Regions from separate parts of the Dorea sp. AGR2135 genome, predicted to be linked through region 2. Evidence: predicted binding sites of a transcription regulator. Region 2 holds the regulator's gene; each other region holds the start of a gene.
The links. The regulator Rex, encoded in region 2, represses fermentation and respiration genes when NADH is low (regulators of the CRP and FNR family bind a similar motif). The targets are predictions, from matches to a motif close to ATTGTTAANTANTTAACAAT.
Positions count from the first base shown of each region.

Region 1 (4,709 bases), on a different contig from region 2:
AGACTTTGACCGTGCCGCACCGCATGGAACAGGTCATGTAAAAGCAGGTCTTAACTATGCAATGAGCCTTCATGCAATCGTGACAGCACATGGAGAAGGATACGATGAGAATATGTATCTGGATGCTGCAACAAGAACAAAAGTAGAAGAGACAGGTGGGGCAAACTTTATCTTCGTAACAAAAGACAATAAAGTCGTAACACCGAAGTCATCTACAATCCTTCCTTCTATTACAAGACGTTCTCTGATGTATGTAGCAGAGCATTATCTTGGACTGGAAGTAGAAGAAAGAGAAGTATACCTTGATGAAGTAAAAGACTTTGCAGAGTGTGGACTTTGTGGAACAGCAGCAGTTATTTCACCAGTTGGCAAGATTGTAGATCATGGAAAAGAAATCTGCTTCCCAAGTGGAATGGAAGAGATGGGACCAGTTACAAAGAAGCTGTATGAGACATTGACAGGAATCCAGATGGGTCACATTGAAGCACCAGAGGGCTGGATTTGCAAGATTTGCTAGGATTGAGAAAAAGCCAGGCACAAGAACAATCACAGACTCTACATTGTTTTCAGATAATATAAGATTCATATGCGAGATGAGGTTGACGGGAAAATGAGAATTTTGTAAAATAATGTCAAGACATATGGAGCGGGACAGAAACGCGAAAATCTGTCCCGCTCTTTTCGCAATATAAATAGAAACTGTGAGTGTATTATATTCCATTGATTCTGTTATCTATGGGCAAGAAATGAAAAGGAACTTGGAGAGATGCTGGAGTTTGCCAATGCAGCAGCATCTATTGTAACAACAAGAAAAGGGGCGCTTCGGGTAATGCCCAAGTTAGAGGAGATTTTGCATGTGCAAAGAGGAGTGTAAGTCAGAAGAAATGAAATATCGCCTGGCGGAAGCTGTGAAAGTCTGCATGAAGACGACATCGGTGGAGAAGATTACGGTAAAGGAAATCGTAGATGCGTGCGGAACGACCAGACAGACATTTTACCGGCATTTTCAGGATAAATACGACCTGGTTAACTGGTATTTTGATAAGATCATTCTGGAATCATTTGAACATATGGGAGAAGGCGAGACCATCTATGAAGGACTGGTGAAAAAATTTCAGTATATTCAGAAAGAGAAACTTTTCTTTAAAATGGCATTTAAATCTGATGATCAGAACTGTCTGAGAGACCATGATTTTGAACTGATTCTGGCATTTTATTCAGACCGGATCCAGGAAAAATCCGGAAAGCCATTGTCGGAAGATTTAAAATTCCTGCTGGAAATGTATTGCCAGGGTTCTATTTACATGACTGTACAATGGGTGTTTGGAAGGGTGAAACGCACGCCGGAGGAACTGGCAGCAGATCTCGTGAAAGCAATGCCGGAAGAACTGGCGGGGGTGTTTGAAAGACTGGATCTTTTATGATCCGGTCACGTTACATTTTCATAATTTTGTAACTTTCATTTTTTTAATAACATTGTTAAAATAAAAACATAAAAGCTGAATAAGAGCAAATTATGTCATGTAAGAAAAGGAGAGATTGAAATGGCAAACAGAATTATGCTGAATGAGACATCTTATCACGGAGCAGGAGCAATCAAGGAGATTGCAACAGAGGCAAAATCAAGAGCATTTAAGAAAGCATTTGTATGCTCTGATCCAGACCTGATTAAATTTGGGGTAACAAAGAAAGTGACAGATGTATTAGATGAGGCTGGACTCGCATATGAGATTTATTCTGACATCAAAGCCAATCCTACGATTCAGAACGTACAGAATGGTGTTGCAGCATTCAAGAGTGCTGAGGCTGATTACATTGTAGCAATCGGTGGAGGATCTTCCATGGATACAGCAAAAGCAATCGGTATCATTATTGCTAATCCGGAATTCGAGGATGTAAGAAGTCTGGAAGGTGTTGCGCCAACTAAGAAACCTTGTGTACCGATCATTGCAGTTCCGACAACAGCAGGTACAGCAGCAGAGGTTACGATCAACTACGTTATTACAGATGTAGAGAAGAAGAGAAAATTTGTCTGTGTTGACCCACATGATATGCCGGTCATCGCAGTTGTAGACCCGGATATGATGTCCTCTATGCCAAAAGGACTGACAGCTTCCACAGGTATGGATGCGCTTACACATGCAATCGAAGGATATACAACAAAGGCTGCATGGGAGATGACAGATATGTTCCATATCAAAGCAATCGAGATTATTTCCAAATCCTTAAGAGGAGCAGTTGCAAATGAGAAAGAGGGTCGTGAGGGAATGGCTCTTGGACAGTATATCGCAGGAATGGGATTCTCAAACGTAGGTCTTGGAATTGCTCATTCTATGGCTCACACACTTGGAGCTGTTTATGACACACCACATGGTGTTGCATGTGCTATGATGCTTCCAATCGTTATGGAGTACAATGCTGACTGCACAGGCGAGAAATACAAAGAGATCGCAAGAGCTATGGGTGTCAAAGGTGTTGATGATATGTCTGTAGAAGAATACAGAAAAGCAGCAGTAGACGCTGTTTCGCAGCTTTCTATCGACGTTGGAATCCCAACAAAACTGGAAGCGTTAAAAGAAGAAGATCTTGACTTCTTAGCTGAGTCTGCACACGCAGATGCATGCGCTCCGGGTAATCCGAAAGACGCAAGCGTTGAAGATCTGAAGAATTTGTTCAGAAAATTAATGTAATGATGCCAGAGCGGATTGTGGGAGTGCAAAGCATGGAGTAATCCGCATGCATCATGCATTATTACATAATCTAAGATAAGAGAACTCCTGACATTGATATCCAGTGCCAGGAGTTTTTAATATTCCGAAAAAATAAAATGAGAAGAAAACAGTATAAAACAGTATAAAACAGTTGACAACTGTTATATACTGTTTTATACTGTTTATAACGAAGGAGGAGTTTTATGGATATCATAGTAAACCATTCATCCATGCAGCCAATCTATGAACAGATTGGAAATCAGATAAAAGAAAAGATCATGCATGGTATATTAAAAGCAGATACCCCGCTCCCGTCAGTTCGTACTTTAGCTAAAGAACTTAAGGTCAGTGCATTGACCGTGAAAAAAGCATATGATGCTCTGGAAGAAGAAGGATTTGTAATTACGATTCATGGAAAAGGAAGTTTCGTAGCATTTGCAGATCAGGGGCTGATGCTGGAGAAAAAGAAAAAGGAAGTGGAAGCTGATTTGGAGATGGCCATCCGAAAAGGCAAAAGCTGTGGAATGACGGATCAGGAATTACTGGAGTTGTTTCAGATTGTTTTGGAGGATTGATAAGTATGTTGAAATTTGAGGGTGTGAAAAAGCACTATGAAGATTTTGAACTGGATCTTACCCTGGAAGTACCGGAAGGTTATGTTACCGGACTGATCGGAGCCAATGGTGCAGGAAAAAGTACAGCGTTTAAAGCAGCATTAGGTCTGATCAGACCAGACGCAGGTGTTGTAAAGATGCTGGGAAAAAATGTAGAAGATTTTACAGTGCAGGATAAAGAGTGGATTGGAGTTGTTCTGGCTGATTCCGGTTTCAGTGGATATTTACGTGTGAAAGATATACTTCCGATGCTTGAAAGTATGTACCATAAGTTTCAGAAAGAAGATTTCCTGGAAATGTGCAAAAAATACCAGTTGCCATTAGACAAAAAGATCAAGGAGTTTTCAACGGGAATGAAACGTAAATTACAGATTGCAGCGGCAGTTTCACATGGCGCAGATGTGTTGCTTCTGGATGAACCGACCGCAGGACTTGATGTTATGGCAAGAGATGATATGCTGGAAATTTTAAGAGAATATATGGAAACTCCGGGACGTTCTATTCTGATTAGTTCACACATTTCCACAGATCTGGAAGGAATCTGTGATGACATTTATATGATTGATGAAGGAAAGATTCTTTTGCATGAAGAGACCGACAAACTTTTGGATCAGTATGGACTTTTAAAGGTGAAGGCAGACCAGTACGAGGCGCTTGAAAAGGAGTACATTCTGGCGCATAAGAAAGAAGAGTATGGTTATAGCTGCCTGACAAATGAACGGCAGTATTATCAGGAAAACTATCCGGATATCACCATTGAAAAAGGGAAAATTGATGATGTGATCATTATGATGAAAAGGGGGCAGCAAGAATGAAAGGATTGTTGATCAAAGATTACAAACTCATGTTGGGACAAAAATCCTTTTTGGGAATGGCAGCTCTTATGGCGGTGTTATATCTCGCTATTTATAAAAACCCTACATTTGCTGTTGTATTCATTACGGTCATGTGTACTATGTTTACAATTAGTACACTAAGTTATGATGAATATGAAAATGGAATGGCTTATTTGTTCACACTTCCAATCAGTAGAAACATATATGTATTAGAAAAGTATGCATTTGCATTGGTGAATAGCATCGTGACAGGAGTGATCATGTATGCTATGGCATATGGTGTCGTTAAAATCCGTGGACTGGCGATATCACAAAGTGATATGTATTCAGGTTTGGCCGGTGCCTGCTTTGTATCAATTATTATGATAAGCTATATGATTCCGTTGTATATAAAGTTCGGAATGGAAAAGAGCAGAATTGTGTCAGTAAGCGGAATGGCAGCCATATTTTTAATACTGTACCTGGGAATAAAAATATCAAAAGAACGAAATGGGTCGATAATGAAAATCATAAGTCGAGCTGAAAAATTAAGTGATGGAATTGTGATT
Region 1 is NZ_ATVU01000020.1:47,435-52,143, reverse strand. Features, by position in the region: gene G593_RS0112530 (branched-chain amino acid aminotransferase) at 1-517, shown strand, start outside; partial or broken gene G593_RS21525 (carbohydrate kinase) at 749-874, shown strand; gene G593_RS0112520 (TetR/AcrR family transcriptional regulator C-terminal domain-containing protein) at 855-1,424, shown strand; gene fucO (lactaldehyde reductase) at 1,545-2,690, shown strand; gene G593_RS0112510 (GntR family transcriptional regulator) at 2,915-3,286, shown strand; gene G593_RS0112505 (ABC transporter ATP-binding protein) at 3,292-4,140, shown strand; gene G593_RS0112500 (ABC-2 transporter permease) at 4,137-4,709, shown strand, end outside.
Region 1: fucO (lactaldehyde reductase) is a predicted target of Rex. The motif match lies at 1,476-1,495, and genes of this name have one in related genera.

Region 2 (4,709 bases):
TCTTCAGACAGAAGAGACTGCAGGATATAAGATTGCAACAGCGGATGAGATCAAGGCTCTGGCTGACGAAGGAATCTTCCTGCATTATGATAGTATCAAACGTGTTTTTGAAGAGTAGAAAAATGAGCTGGCTTATTCGGCCAGCTCTTCCCATTTTTCATATAAAGTTTCAAGTTCAGCGTCAATTTCTGCACGTTCTTTCGCAAGTTCCTGACATTTTACTGAATTCGTATAAACTTCCTCCTGCGACATTAGAATATCAATTTCAGCACTTCTATCTTCCAGAACACCGATTCGTTCTTCTGTCTTTTTGAATTCATTAGCGCGTTTCCGTTCTTTTGCCTGAGCTTCTTTTTGTTCCTGCCAGCTTAACTTTGAATCAGAGGCCAAGTCAGCAGCTGCAGAAGAGGAATTATTTTCTAAGCGAGACGTATTGGAGTATGCGGCTGTCAGTTCTTCTTTTTTCTCAAGATAATAATCATAATTTCCAATATAATTTACAAACGTATGATTAACAAGATCCATGATACGTGTTGCAGTCTGATTGATAAAGTAACGGTCGTGTGAAACATAAAGAACCGTTCCTGTGTAATTATTCAGTGCATGTTCCAGAATCTCTTTTGATGTAATATCCAGATGGTTGGTCGGCTCATCGAGAATCAGGAAGTTCGCTTCAGAAAGCATCAGCTTTGCAAGGGACACGCGTCCACGTTCGCCACCGCTTAAGTCACCAATCAGTTTAAATACATCATCTCCGGTAAATAAAAATGCTGCCAGCACTTTACGGATCTGCGTGTTATTAAGATTAGGATAGTCATCGGAAATCTCCTGGAAAATAGTTTTTTCCATATGCAGAACGTGATGTTCCTGATCGTAGTAACCAATCTTTACATTAGAACCGAGACGGAAACTTCCAGAATCAGCTTTGAGTACCTGATTTAAAATCTTAAGGATTGTTGTTTTTCCGGTTCCATTGTCTCCAATGATCGCGACATGTTCCCCTCGCTTGATTTCGAAGCTGATATTTTCAAATAAAATCTGTGGTGGAAATGCTTTGCTTAAATGCTCGACAATTAAGACATCATTACCGCTGACACAGGAAGGTTCCAGTGTTAAGTGCATATCTGTATGCAGTTCCATCGGTTTTTCAACCGGGGTCATCTTATCCAGCATCTTTTCACGGCTTTCTGCACGCTTAATGGATTTTTCACGGTTGAAGGAGCGAAGCTTTTCAATGACCGCTTCCTGATGCTTAATTTCCTGCTGCTGATTCAGATACTCTTTCATTCTGGCTTCACGGAGCATTTCCTTTTTCTTGGCGTAATCTGTATAATTGCCCATGAAAGTGGTAAGCTTGCCCAGTTCGATCTCGACAACTTTTGTTACAACCCGGTTCAGAAAATACCGGTCATGAGAGACAATCAGTACTGCACCAGGATAATTCAGAAGATAAGTTTCCAGCCATGAGATGGAATTTAAATCCAAATGGTTGGTTGGCTCGTCCAAAAGCAGAATATCCGGCTTTGTGAGGAGCAGTTTTCCGAGAGAGACACGGGTTTTCTGACCTCCGGATAAAGTCGCGACCGGTTTTGCGAATTCTTCTTCTGTAAATCCAAGTCCTTTTAAAACACCAGTAATCTCACTTTCGCAGGCGTATCCATTTTCACGTTCGAATGCTACTGTGAGCCGCTGGTATGTATTCATACGTTCTTCCAGACGTTCGCCGCTTAAATGCTTCATTTCCTGTTCAATCTCACGAATCTGCCGCTCCATGTCGAGAATATCGGCTTTTGCAGTGCGTACCTCTTGATAGATCGTATGGTCATTATTCATATCCTGATGCTGTGCCAGATATCCCATCGTCTTGCCACGTGTCAGAACAACATTGCCGCCGTCCGCCTGTATCTCACCAACGATCATCTTAAGAAGTGTTGTCTTTCCAGCACCGTTCGGTCCTACGAGAGCTGCTTTTTCGTGGTCTTCTATATGAAAGGAGCCGCCGGAGACAATTACTTCTTCTCCAAAGGCTTTTTTGATATTGTGACATGCAAGTATCATCCTATCCTCCTTGATAAAAATCCTGTGATTTTGAGAAATAAAGATGCCGCAGGGCTGCGACCGCATAATTTTGGCATCATCTTATACTATTATAACGAAAATACTACAAAAAACAACTAAAAAGTTTGACATTATACTAACGATTGCCTATAATAATGAGTAGAAATTTTTGAAGGAAGGAGGTGCGGATCATGCAAAACAGGGGAATTTCACAGGCAGTTATCCGTAGATTACCCAGATATTATAGATACCTTGGGGAGCTGATCGAGCAGGGAGTAGAACGAATCTCTTCCAATGAGCTTAGTAAAAGAATGAAAGTAACAGCTTCCCAGATTCGTCAGGATCTTAATAATTTTGGCGGATTCGGGCAACAGGGGTATGGCTATAATGTAAAATATCTGTACTCAGAAATCGGAAAAATTCTTGGATTGGAACAGGATCATAATATTATTATTATTGGTGCTGGTAATTTGGGGCGTGCACTTGCGAACTATGCATCATTTGAAAAGCGGGGATTTATCTTAAAAGGATTGTTTGATATCAATCCGGAGCTTGACGGGCAGGAAGTTCGTGGTGTTCCAATTCATATGATGGACGAGCTTCCGAAATTTGTAGATGAGAACAGTATCGATATTGCAGCATTGACGATTCCAAAGGATGAGTCAATCAAAGTCGCAAAATTTCTGGCAGATCACAATGTTCACGGAATATGGAATTTTGCACATACAGATCTGAATCTCCCGGAAAGTGTGATTGTTGAGAATGTACATTTATCCGAGAGTCTGATGAGGCTGTCATATAATATATGCCGCTACAAGGAAGAACATAATTAAGGAGATAACGTGTAAAGACAGGTTTGTTCAGATAGCATCCTGGCTTTGCACGTTTCTTTCTATCAGGAGGAATCAAAACTATGAGATATTTGCCAGATGCTAAACAGATGAAAACGGCAGATTCATTTACGATAAATGAACTTAAAATCCCGTCCCTGGAACTTATGGAACGGGCTGCCAGAGCATGTGTAGATCACATTAAAGACTGGAAAATTAATTTAAATAAAATATGTGTCCTCTGTGGTTCTGGAAATAATGGCGGGGACGGCTTTGCGATTGCCAGAATGTTTGCATGGGAAGGGTGTGACGTAACAGCAGTTCTGGTCGGAAACAGAGATCACTGTACACCAGAGACTGCCTATCAGATAGAACAGTTGAAAAATACAGGAGCACAGTTTAAGGAGCAGTTTGAGCAAGAAGCATTTGAAAGTGAACCGTATACTTTAATTATCGATGCAATTTTTGGAGTTGGACTTTGCCGGGAGGTTGGAGGCAGATATGTGCAGATTATAGAGTGTGTGAATCAGTCTGATGCAGTCCGTATGTCCGTGGATATTCCTTCCGGAATTTGCGCAACTACAGGAAATGTATTAGGAACTGCAGTGCGTGCAGACTATACTGTGACAATTCAGGAGACGAAAGTTGGTCTTGTACTTGATCCAGGAAGAAGTTATGCAGGAATCTGTGTATCCGAGGATATCGGAATTGTATCACTTCCGCTGGAAAGAGATGAGGAAACAGTTTGTACACTGGAGGGAAGTGATTATGCAGCACTTCTTCCAAAACGAAATGCGGACTCTAATAAAGGAACTTACGGAAAGCTTCTTATGATCACCGGAAGCAAAGGTATGTCAGGTGCTGCATATCTTGGCGCACTTGCAGCTTACAGGACAGGTACCGGGCTGGTGCAGATCTATACTGCTAAAGAGAATCGCGTGATCTTACAGAGTCAGATTCCGGAAGCAATCATTACAACTTATGAAAAATATGATGTCAATGAACTACATCGCTTGATTGACTGGGCAGATGTCGTAGCTATAGGTTCCGGACTTGGAACAAAGAAGACTGCAAGGAAGATTTTAAAAGAAACCATTGCATATACAAAGAAACCTTGTGTCATAGATGCAGACGGACTCAATATTTTGTCTGAACATATGGATTATCTGTGTGGTGCAGATTGTGAACATTTTATCTTTACACCGCACATGAAAGAATTTGAACGGATCAGCGGTTTGAAGATTGCTGAAGTAAAAAAAGATCGTATTGCAGCACTTCGTACATTTGTTAAAGAATATGACGTTACCTGTGTACTGAAGGATTCCAGAACAACCATTGCAAAGCCGAGAGAGCGGGTAGCGGTAAATCTATCCGGCTGTGCGGCTATGGCAAAAGCCGGATCCGGGGATGTGCTGGCAGGCATTATCGCATCGTATCTCGCACAGGGACTTTCTGAATGGGAAGCAGCGCTTCTCGGTGTTTATATTCACGGAAGAGCTGGTGAGATTATAGAGAAGGAACAAGGCGCATACAGTCTTCTCGCAAGGGAACTTGCACAAAAGGCAGGAACAGCCATGACGATACAGGAGGAAAACTAGATTATGAAACAATACAGCAGAGTATGTGAACGAGTGGATCTGGATGCAATTTTTTATAATTTCCAGATGATGAAAGCAAATATCAAAGATGGGGTACAGATGATTGCAGTTATCAAAACAGATGGATACGGACATGGTGCAGTCCAGATTGCCCGGTTACTGGAACCGGTAGACTATATCTGGGGCTACGCGGTTGCAACACTGGATGAAGCTGTCGTCTTGA
Region 2 is NZ_ATVU01000001.1:228,634-233,342, forward strand. Features, by position in the region: gene G593_RS0101095 (NUDIX hydrolase) at 1-118, shown strand, start outside; gene G593_RS0101100 (ABC-F family ATP-binding cassette domain-containing protein) at 133-2,058, opposite strand; gene G593_RS0101105 (redox-sensing transcriptional repressor Rex) at 2,250-2,891, shown strand; gene G593_RS0101110 (bifunctional ADP-dependent NAD(P)H-hydrate dehydratase/NAD(P)H-hydrate epimerase) at 2,972-4,486, shown strand; gene alr (alanine racemase) at 4,490-4,709, shown strand, end outside.

Region 3 (4,709 bases), on a different contig from region 2:
CTTCCGGTGCTACAACTGGGATTTCCATCTTCATTGCCTCGATTGTAAGAACAGCATCACCCTTCTTCACTGCCTGACCTACAGTAGTGTCAAGTTTGAATACTTTTCCGGCTGCTCCTGCTTTTACTTCAATAGATCCGGCTGCTCCTGCTGCCGCTTTCGGTGCTGTCTTTGGAGCTGCTTTTGGTGCTGCTTTCGGTGCAGTTGGTGCAGGTGCTGCACCTGCTCCTGTCTCTTCTACTGTTACATCATAAACATTACCATTCACTGTAATTGTATAATTTTTCATTCTGATATCCTCCTAATTACTCACTATGAATTCCATTTATTTGACGGACGGCGCTTAATGCTGCGGACAACAAATCCATCTGTCGTTGTCTCTTCTGCTGCTGCAATTGCTGCTGAAATAACAGCGATCAATTCCAGATCATCCGTTTCATCCACTTCTTCGACTGTCTCACTTACGGCCGCTTTCGTTTCTTCTTTCTTCTCATCTTTTTTCTCGCCAAATGCATTCTGGATTGCCGGAATGTATTTAAACAAAGAAATCAGGAATGAAATGAAGATCAGTACTGCAAATACAGTTCCCATTCCAAGCAGTGTATTTAAGCCTGCCTTTTCCACAATCTCTCCCAGTGAGAACTTCGCACTGACTGTCATACTTTCAAGGTATAAATCTTTATCAAACACAAATTCAATCGTAGCATCACGATCTTTGAACTGTGCCGGTACAGATACTGTCAGCTCATCATCTTTCGCTTCAAATGTATAATCTCCATGTCCGACATACTCACCGCATTCTTTGATTCCTGCCTGCCAGCTGTCAACTGCGCCATCAAAGCTGTCCGGTGTGAACTTCAATCCAGACATCATGAACTGATACTCTTTGCTGAATTCGTTCTGGTCGTTCCACTGTGCCAGTGTATCACTGTCTACATTCTGGCAGTAGTTTATCAGAAACTCTGTCTCCTGCTCGATCATTGCCTCATCATATTCCAAAGTAGTCTGTGTCTTACCACATCCTGTCAGGCATACGATTGCGGTCATCATCAGGCAGAGCAATAAGCTAATCTTTTTCTTCACTTTGCCTCACCTCTCTAAACTGTTCCATGCTTTTTCATCGGGCTTTCTTCTCTTTTTGTAAATAACATCTCAAATGCTCCGATGACATATTTTCTAGTGTCAGCAGGCTGGATAATTGTATCTACATAACCTCTTCTTGCTGCGGAAACCGGACTGGACTGAAGCTTGGCATATTCTTTTGCTTTCTCGTTGATTGTCTCAGCATCAGCATCTGCATACATAATTTTTGCTGCAAGATCTGCTTCCATCATTCCGATTTCTGCTGTCGGCCATGCATAGACCATATCAGCACCAAGAGATTTACTGTTCATTGTCACATAGGCACTTCCAAATGCTTTTCCGATTACAACGTTAACTTTCGGTACAGTTGCATTTGCAAATGCATAAGTTAATTTTGCCGCTGCCTTTGCAAGGCTTCTTTCTGCACACATAGTTGCCGCAAATCCTGATACATTCGTCAGTGTAAGAACCGGAATATTAAATGCATCACAGAACTCTACGAATCTGGCTGCTTTTCTTGCGCCTCTTGCAGAAAGTGCTCCATCAAACTCTTCTACAACTTCTGCATTCTCATCATAAACTTTAGATCTGTTTGCAACAGTACCAACTGTCATACCATTCAAACGAATAAAGCCTGTTACCATGTCTTTTGCATGATTCTTCTGAGTCTCAAAGAATACATGATCATCTGCGATTTCAGCAAGGGCTATTGCTGTATCTTCTGTTGCATTTTCAATCTCTGAACATGCACGATTCAGATCATCTGAACATTCTGTGTATGATGCATCTTCCTCATTATTACATGGTAAAATGCTTACTAATGTACGAATCTCTGAAAGAATCTCTTCTTCTGTTCCGACACCATCTACAAGACCTGTCTTTTCACTTTGGAATTTTGCAGAAGATGTATCACATTTATCTACTGTATTTCCTGGAATCGCATTCGGAGAATTTACGAATAACTTCGCATTCTTTTCTTCCATAAATGTAAAATCTGTAAGAGCTGGTACTAAGGACAAGCCTCCGCCACAGGTTCCGAAAATTGCTGTAATCTGTGGAATTACTCCTGATGCAAGTGATTGTTTTAAATACAATGTTCCAAATGCCTCAAGTGCGTCTGTTGCCTCCTGGAGTCTGAGACCTGCACAATCTACAAGTCCAATAACAGGAGCCCCCATCTTCATTGCCATATCATAAATGTTCGCGATCTTTCTGGCATGCATCTCACCAATTGATCCCTTCAATACTGAAGCATCCTGGCTGTACACATATACCAGATTACCATCGATCACTCCATAACCGGTAATGACACCGTCTGCCGGAGTTTTCTTTTCCTGCATGTTGAAATCTGTTGTTCTGGCTGTTACTGCTCCGCCGATTTCAACAAAGCTGCCTGCATCAAGTAACTGTTCAATGCGATTACCTGCTGCATTTTCTGTTGCCATGTTGCCCATAATTTAGCCCTCCATTTTCTTTATTAAAATATGGTTATACCAAAATTTCGCCAAATTTATTATAACTTTTTTACCGAAAAATGGCAACGCCTACAAGATACATTTGTTAAGGATTTGACAAATTTTGTTAATTATTTATGACTTTTGTTAAAAATCAAAAAGCGGTTTGGGCAATTAGCTCAAAACCGCTTTTATAGGTCTATAAATTCTGTTTATTTTTCATTTCTAAATTGAATTGGAGTCATATTATATGCCTTTTTGAACAATCGATTGAAATGCTCCACATTCTGATATCCGACAGATAATGCAATATTTTCCACTGTCATATTGCTGCTCTTAAGAAGTGCTCTTGCTTTCTTCATACGGATTTTCTTTACCAGTTCTCCAAATGTGACGCCGGATTTCTCCTTAATGTATTTGGAAATGTATGGTTTAGACAAGAAGAACTTCTCAGCAAGGTCATCTAATGTAATATCAATATAGTTCTCCTGAATATAATTCATAATTTCAATCATACGTGCGTCTTTACATGTATTGGAATTTCCAATCTCTTCCAGCTTATTAACTGCAACTGTGAGTGCCTCAATGGATGCCTTGATAATATCGGCGTCAATTCCAACACCCCAAAATGTCTTTCCTTGGCAGATTATACCAACATATGCAACAGCCTTGGAGGATGATCCTTTTGTCAGAGAATGTTCCTCGTAAAAGCTCAGTTCATAGCTGACGTTGAAATACTGTTTGATTGCATTGCTGACCGCATCCAAACGTCCATTACCCGTTGCGGTGATGACCTGGCTCTCTTTCTCATGATTGATCGTAACCTCAGCTGTAATTCCATTGACCTGTTTGAAATGACACTCATCAATATGGAATACCGGTTTTGTATTAATGTAGTTATCAGAGAAAATCTGATATACAAGTTCCGGAGTCAGCTCTTTATGTGCACGGTCAGAAATACCTTTCACAAGATATCCGACTTCCTCACGCATCTCTTTTGGAAGATTGATTCCATGGCTCTGTTTCAGAATGTAGTTCACACCACCTTTACCAGACTGGCTGTTGATGCGGATAACATCTGAATCGTATTTTCTTCCAACATCCTGTGGATCGATCGGCAGATATGGAACTGTCCATGTATCGCACTTCTTCTCTTCTCTCCACGCCATTCCTTTTGCAATAGCATCCTGATGTGATCCTGAAAATGCTGTAAATACCAGATCTCCTGCATACGGCTGACGCTCATAGACATGCATTCTTGTCAGTCTCTCATAAGTTTCGCGAATATGGTGCATATCAGTAAAATCAAGCTTTGGATCCACTCCGTGAGAGAACATATTTAAACCTAATGTCACAATATCTACATTACCGGTACGCTCTCCATTTCCAAATAATGTACCTTCGATACGGTCAGCTCCTGCCAGAATTCCAAGTTCCGCAGTAGCAACACCACAACCACGGTCATTGTGTGGATGAAGGCTTAATACAACATTATCTCTGTATTTCAGATTTTTATCTACATACTCTAACTGGCACGCAAATACATGTGGAATCGCATTTTCAACGGTTGTCGGAATATTGATGATTGCCTTGTTGTCCGCACTTGGTTTCCATACGTCCAAGACTGCATTACAAACTTCGACCGCATAATCAACCTCTGTTCCAGAGAAACTCTCCGGGCTGTATTCAAATGTAAAGTTACCATCTGTCTCATTTGCCAGCTTCAGAAGTAATTCTGCTCCATCGACTGCAATCTTCTTGATCTGCTCTTTGCTTTTTCTGAATACCTGCTCTCTCTGTGCAACAGATGTGGAGTTGTACAGATGGATCACCGCATGAGGCGCTCCCTTAACAGCTTCAAATGTCTTCTTAATAATATGCTCTCTTGCCTGAGTCAGTACCTGAACGGTCACATCATCTGGGATCATATTCTTCTCAATCAGCGTTCTCATGAACTTGTACTCGGTATCGGATGCTGCCGGGAATCCAACCTCGATCTCCTTAAATCCGATATCTACTAACATCTGGAAGAACTCCAACTTTTCCTCAAGACTCATTGGCTCGATCAACGCCTGGTTACCATCTCGCAGGTCAACACTACACCATACCGGCGGTTTTTCAATCTCTGTCTTCTTCACCCAATCATATGTGACGACCGGTGGCATAAAATAA
Region 3 is NZ_ATVU01000011.1:62,921-67,629, forward strand. Features, by position in the region: gene G593_RS0108730 (biotin/lipoyl-containing protein) at 1-289, opposite strand, end outside; gene G593_RS0108735 (OadG family transporter subunit) at 313-1,083, opposite strand; gene G593_RS0108740 (acyl-CoA carboxylase subunit beta) at 1,098-2,537, opposite strand; gene G593_RS0108745 (2-isopropylmalate synthase) at 2,750-4,709, opposite strand, start outside.
Region 3: G593_RS0108740 (acyl-CoA carboxylase subunit beta) is a predicted target of Rex. The motif match lies at 2,640-2,659, and genes of this name have one in related genera.